3 regions of the Pseudoneobacillus rhizolycopersici genome follow, and region 1 is predicted to be linked to each of the others. Evidence: riboswitches for the same ligand, from Rfam matches in the RefSeq annotation. Region 1 holds a riboswitch; each other region holds the start of a gene.
What was found. A riboswitch is a leader RNA that binds a small molecule or an ion and turns the genes downstream of it on or off. The one in region 1 is predicted to bind S-adenosylmethionine.

Region 1 (2,273 bases):
AATTCTTTCATAATGGCAATGATATTATCCTTTTCGGTAATCGTCCCGTCAAAATCACAATAGATTACTATTCTAGCCATTTGGGAGGACCTCCTTGTAGCCCCATAGCTCAATCGCAGCCTTTAATTCGGGATAACCGTTTGCTCCTTCTAAAAGAGATTGACCTTTTAAATGAGCATCAATCGCTTGACGAAAAGCTTTTCCACCAGCAATTGCTCCACCCGGATGTCCGTGAACACCGCCCCCTGCATTAATGACTGAATCGATTCCAAAATCATTGATTAGGAGTGGTACAAGTCCCGGGTGAATTCCTGCAGATGGAACAGGGAAGGCCGTTTTATAGAACTCATCTTCTTTTAACAATTCGTTTTTGATTAATAGTGTTTTTTCTTTTTCTAATGCTACCGAGCCATAAGGTGATGGAAATAATGAAAAATCTGCCCCAGCGTAGCGCAATAATTTCCCTAAAATGAGTGAATGGGCAAAGCCGTAATCTGTTGCTGATGCGAATGCGCCGCTAACAGCAGGATGGGCCATGATTGGAATGCCAATTTGGTCATCTTCGCGCAATTCTTGTAAACAATCCAAACCATAGGCAAAGACATTAAAAAGTAATAGATCTGCGCCTAGTTCGGCTGCCTTCCGGGCCTTATCCCTTAATGATGATGTTCTGCCAGTTAGGTTAACCGCGTATAATGTCCGATGACCTGTTTCCTCATATGTCAAATCTAGTAAATTTTTTCCAGCTATAATTCTACCAAGAAACGGGGTTAACTCGTTTTCAAAGAGGATTTCATCATCCTTAACAATGTCAACACCACCTAATGCTTGGTGCGTAAGTTGATTGCTTAAATAAGCTATGTCCCTGCCGATAACTCCTTTAAAAATACTCATCAATAGTGGACGGTCAAAAACATTCAGCTTTTCCCTAATACCCTCTATTCCAAATCGCGGACCCGGGAAAGCCTTTTTTAATGCGGCCGGAAAATTTAAATCTAATAATTTTACCTTGCCATCTAAAGAGAGCTTTCCGAAAGTAGTTACGAGAACAGCAGGTAGATCGGATGAGAAATTAACATGTGGATAAGCAATTTTAATAATTGCTTCCCCTCTTCTCTCCGAATCCTCCTCAATGGAAACCACTTTACCCTTATGTTTTTTTAATTGATTCTGCTCAAGGGTTGGCAGGTCTGTCCATGAGCCAATCGTTAATCCAAGAGCTATTTCCTCCGCTTTTTTTAATGCATTTCCCTTTAAGTCTTTAAGTAAGTACGTTGCAATTAATTCATTCATGTTGTAATACCCTTTCTAAAAAATTCAAATAAAAAACCTCTTCACGAAAGAAGAGGTTGGTTTGCACAGCAAAATACAATCCTCTTATCTTTCAGCATTAAGCTGCAAGAATTAGCACCGTGCTTTATATTGTAATAAAGTCGGTTGCCGGGTTTCATCGGGCTAGTCCCTCCACCTGCTCTTGATAAGAAATTATTATTATTAATATTATTATTAGTATTTTTATAGTGAAATGTTTTGTTTTTTCAAATTAATTTGGATTATGACATGATTTTTTTTGATTGTCAATCGACTTTTAGAAAATTTCTAATGCTTTCATTCTTCTAATTGCTTCCCTCATTCGCTCTTCCGATGTTAAAAGCCCAACCCTGACATACCCTTCGCCATATTCCCCAAAACCGATGCCAGGTGCGACAGCAATTTGTGCTTTATCTAATAATAAATCAGCAAACTCTTCTGAGGTAAACCTTTGAGGAACCTTTAACCATGCAAAAAATGAGCCCTTAGGTGCTTGAACCTCCCAACCAATCGATTGTAGACCATTTATCAGGACATTTCGACGAGCCTCATAAAGTGCATTTAATTCTTTCACGCAATCCTGTGAAGCAGTTAATGCCTCAGCGGCAGCTTCTTGAACAGCACCAAATAGACTAACATATAAATGATCTTGAAGGAGCTCTAAAGCGGCAATCACACTCTTATTGCCGACAGCAAAACCGACGCGCCATCCAGCCATATTATACGTTTTAGATAACGTATAAATTTCAATACCAATATCTTTTGCTCCAGGTGTTTGCATAAAGCTTAGCGGTTTTTGCCCATCAAATCCTATCGCTCCATAAGCAAAATCATGAACAACGCATAGATCATGCTGGTTAGCTAATCGTACTGTCTCACCGAAAAACTCTGGAGTTGCTGTAGCCCCTGTAGGATTATTAGGATAATTTAAAAACATCAATTTCGCCTTTTCTAAAATGGTT
Region 2 (2,273 bases), on a different contig from region 1:
CATTTGTGATGGTTTCAGGTATTCCATGGCTTGCAGAAAATTCAAATGAAAATCAACGTGTACATCTTTTTAGTATTCAATTTGCTGTCAGTACAGCTGCAAACGTGATTGGAAATATTTTAGGCGGGACCTTAACCGACTTATTCTCATTTGGCTTTTCAGAGGTAGAAAGTATTCGCTATACCCTGCTTATCGGGGCTGTTTTTATGATTATTGGGATAATTCCAATGACAAAATTTAAAGAAAAACCTAGAACAAACCACTTAAAAGTTAATAAAACCAACCAGCTCCAAACAAAAAATAAATATACAATGATTATCCTCTTTGCCATTCCGGCTATGTTAATTGGATTTGGGGCAGGACTCGTTATCCCTTATTTAAATTTATATTTTGCTGATCGATTTTCAGCTTCTAATACGATGATTGGTTTTATCATTTCTTTAGGTCAAGCAGCCACCGCGATTGCCATTATCATCGGTCCGTGGATTGTAAAAAAAGTTGGACAGGTGCGAGCCGTTGTGTTATTACAACTATTATCACTACCATTTTTATTATTAACAGCTTACACAGACCATCTGTGGCTAGCAGCATTAGGATTCTTATTTCGGCAAGCATTAATGAATGCCGGTAACCCAATACAATCATCACTCATGATGTCGATGGTCGATGACTCCGTCAAGGGATTAGCGAATTCTGTTAATCAGATGGTATTCAACTTAGGTTGGGCGTTAATGGGTCCTGTTTCGACAGGAATTGTCATCAAATACGGTACCTACTGGGGCTATGCGACAGTTTTTACGATTACTGCCACTTTATATTTAATCGGTTCCGTGTATTACTATGTCGTTTTTCGTAAAATGGATGGCGAAAGAACACTAAAGACTGCCTCCTGATTTTGACATATTTCTCGGGAAATGTTTATTGATGACGAGATTTGCCACCTAAATATTACCACAAAAATAGTAACGAAAAAGATATTGACGCATTATTTTATCCGTGTTACGATATCAAACGTACTTACGAAATCACTTAAACGCTTTAACGTGTTAATTAAATATAGAATTTGGTTTGCTCTTATCAAGAGAGGTGGAGGGAAGTGCCCGATGAAGCCCGGCAACCGTCAATGACAATCATTGAAATGGTGCCAATTCACACAAAGCTAAGCTTTGGGAGATGAGAGAAAGGATCGTACTATTATGCCTTTCTGTCATTTTTTATGCAGAAAGGCTTTTTATTTGTCAAAAAAGAGGTGAAATCATGATTAGTATCAAAAATGTCCAAAAAATTTATTCATCGAAACACGGAAAAGTAAAGGCCGTGGATGATGTCAATCTTGAAATAAATCAAGGCGAAATATTTGGAGTCATCGGATATAGTGGTGCTGGAAAAAGTACGCTTATCAGAATGCTTAATGGCCTAGAGATCCCAACGAACGGTACAGTCACAGTCGCCAATCGTCTTGTTTCTAAAATTAAGGGTGCGGAGTTAAGAAAAGCGCGTCAAGAAATCAGTATGATTTTCCAACATTTTAACTTACTCTGGTCAAGAACAGTTCGTGAAAACATTGCTTTTCCGTTAGAAATTGCCGGGGTAAAAAAATCCGAGCGGATTAAACGAGTTGATCAACTAATAAAATTAGTTGGTCTTGAGGGCAGAGAAAATGCTTACCCTTCGGAATTAAGTGGTGGGCAAAAGCAGAGAGTTGGGATTGCCCGCGCATTGGCAAACAATCCGAAGGTCCTTCTATGTGATGAGGCGACATCAGCCTTGGACCCGCAAACAACTGATAGCATATTAGATTTACTTGTTGATATCAATAAGCGCTTAGGACTAACAATTGTTTTAATCACCCATGAAATGCATGTCATTCAGAAAATTTGCCATCGGGTTGCGGTTATGGAGGGCGGAAAAACTGTCGAAATCGGACCGGTTTTGGATGTATTTAAAAATCCGCAGCAGCCGATTACAAAACGATTTGTCCAACAAGTAACTGAACCAGAAGAAACGAAAGAAACAGCAGAGCATTTGCTCCAACGTTTCCCTGAAGGGAAAATTGTTCAATTGACTTTTGTTGGTGAATCGACCGAGCAGCCGCTCATAACTGAACTAATTAGACATCACAATGTGACGGTCAATATTTTACAAGGGAAAATTAATCAAACCCAAAATGGTTCATACGGGACATTGTTTATTCACATAGATGGTGAAGGGAACGAAATCACAAAGGCCATCGATTATATTCGCTCAAAATTGGTGGGCGTGGAGGTGGTTAC
Region 3 (2,273 bases), on a different contig from region 1:
GCGATTAGCATCTGCTGAAAGTGTTGTTTTCCCCGTACCTGATAAACCGAAAAACAAGGCAACATCGCCTTCACGGCCAACATTTGCCGAGCAATGCATTGGAAAAATATCTTGCTCAGGCAACAGGTAGTTCATAATCGAGAAGATGGACTTTTTCATTTCACCAGCATATTCAGTTCCACCGATTAAGACAACACGCTTTTCAAATGATATAATGATAAAAGTTTCTGACATGGTCCCATCCACAGCAGGGTCTGCTTTAAAGTTAGGAGCTGCAATGACAGAAAATTGTGATTGGTGTTCTAATAATTCTTCGTCTGTTGGACGGATGAATAATTGATGGGCAAAAAGATTATGCCAAGCATATTCATTAATGACTTGAATTGGAAAGCGATATCTTTTATCAGCGCCGGCGAATCCCTTGAAAACAAAAACTTCTTCTTGAATTTTCAAATATTCAAGCATTTTAGAATATAGATTGGAGAATGCTTCTTCTGAAATGGGTTGGTTAACAGAACCCCAATCAATCTTATTTATTACAGAAGCTTCTTGAACGATGTATTTATCTTTAGGAGAACGTCCAGTATATTTACCAGTTGTAGCACGAACAGCACCGGTAGATGTTAAAACACCTTCTTGGCGAGTTAGAACTTTTTCAACTAATTGAGGAACGGAAAGTTGCGTATGCACATTGTTGCCTTGTAATAACACATGTAACTCGTTTGGGATGCTAACAGAATTCATTACTCATATACCTTCCTTTACGATAGTTAAAATGAATAAAATTTGTAAAAAGTGGTTATACCTCGTTGAATAGTATAACACATTAACGTAATTAGTCTATACTATTCAGCTGGAACAGGAAAATTTATTTTTTCTTGCAATATTATATATTTTTTTCATTAATAAGGAAAACATATTGACATTTATCAATAGTCTAGGTTAAGATATTTCCTTGAACGGATACTCTCTTATCCCGAGCTGGTGGAGGGACTGGCCCAATGAAACCCAGCAACCTAACCATGAATCGAAGGATCTTTAAAGGTCTTTTTTTTTGGAAAAGGTGCTAAACCAGCGCAAGGTAACGACCTTGAACGATAAGAGTGAAAGGCGCTTCTGACGAGAGCAACAACCTTTCCTCACGATTACAGGGGAAGGTTTTTTTATTGTTTAAAAAGCTACCTTTAAAAATAGCAAACTGCTTATCATCATAAAAGTAAGCTGTTTTATTCATACTACTAGGGAATGAGTACCGTATCATTAGGTTTTCTAATATAGGAGGAATTCGGATGTCAACGAAACGTCGTTTGTTCACTTCTGAATCAGTAACCGAAGGTCATCCAGATAAAATTTGTGACCAAATCTCTGATTCAATTTTAGATGCGATTTTAGAAAAAGACCCAAATGCTCGTGTTGCTGCTGAAACAAGTGTGACAACTGGTTTAGTATTAGTAGCAGGTGAAATTACCACTTCTACATATGTAGATATCCCAAAAATTGTTCGTGAAACAGTAAAAGAAATCGGCTATACTCGTGCAAAATACGGTTTTGACTCAGAGACATGTGCCGTTTTAACTTCCATCGATGAACAATCTCCTGATATCGCGATGGGTGTCGACCAAGCGCTTGAAGCACGCGAAGGCTCTATGACTGAAGCGGAAATTGATGCAATTGGTGCCGGAGACCAAGGGTTAATGTTTGGTTTTGCATGTAATGAAACAAAAGAGCTTATGCCGCTTCCTATTTCATTAGCTCACAAGTTAGCACGTCGCTTAACATATGTTCGTAAAGAAGAAATTCTTCCTTACTTACGACCAGATGGAAAAACGCAAGTTACCGTTGAATACGATGAAAACGACAAGCCAGTCCGCATAGATACAATCGTTATTTCAACACAACATCACCCAGAAATCTCTTTAGAGCAAATTCAACGAAATCTTAAAGAACATGTGATTAACCCGGTTGTTCCTCAGGAACTAATTGATGAAAATACAAAATACTTTATTAACCCAACAGGGCGTTTCGTAATCGGTGGGCCACAAGGGGATGCTGGTCTAACTGGACGTAAAATCATCGTTGACACATATGGTGGATATGCTCGTCATGGCGGTGGTGCATTCTCTGGTAAAGATCCTACAAAGGTTGACCGCTCTGCTGCTTACGCTGCGCGTTATGTGGCTAAAAACCTCGTGGCAGCTGGATTAGCTGAAAAAGTAGAAGTTCAATTAGCTTACGCTATTGGTGTTGCGCATCCTGTATCGATTTCTGTTGAT

Region 2: another riboswitch for S-adenosylmethionine. It lies ahead of ACX9YW_RS18810 (methionine ABC transporter ATP-binding protein); the one in region 1 lies ahead of mtnW (2,3-diketo-5-methylthiopentyl-1-phosphate enolase).
Region 3: another riboswitch for S-adenosylmethionine. It lies ahead of metK (methionine adenosyltransferase); the one in region 1 lies ahead of mtnW (2,3-diketo-5-methylthiopentyl-1-phosphate enolase).

Annotation. Positions count from the first base shown of each region.
Region 1 covers NZ_JBTOOE010000019.1:43,979-46,251, forward strand. The annotation lists gene ACX9YW_RS17145 (2-hydroxy-3-keto-5-methylthiopentenyl-1-phosphate phosphatase) at 1-80, opposite strand, end outside; gene mtnW (2,3-diketo-5-methylthiopentyl-1-phosphate enolase) at 73-1,293, opposite strand; SAM riboswitch class I at 1,375-1,484, opposite strand; gene ACX9YW_RS17155 (pyridoxal phosphate-dependent aminotransferase) at 1,589-2,273, opposite strand, start outside.
Region 2 covers NZ_JBTOOE010000024.1:540-2,812, forward strand. The annotation lists gene ACX9YW_RS18805 (MFS transporter) at 1-893, shown strand, start outside; SAM riboswitch class I at 1,072-1,180, shown strand; gene ACX9YW_RS18810 (methionine ABC transporter ATP-binding protein) at 1,258-2,273, shown strand, end outside.
Region 3 covers NZ_JBTOOE010000023.1:37,755-40,027, reverse strand. The annotation lists gene pckA (phosphoenolpyruvate carboxykinase (ATP)) at 1-744, opposite strand, end outside; SAM riboswitch class I at 969-1,104, shown strand; gene metK (methionine adenosyltransferase) at 1,290-2,273, shown strand, end outside.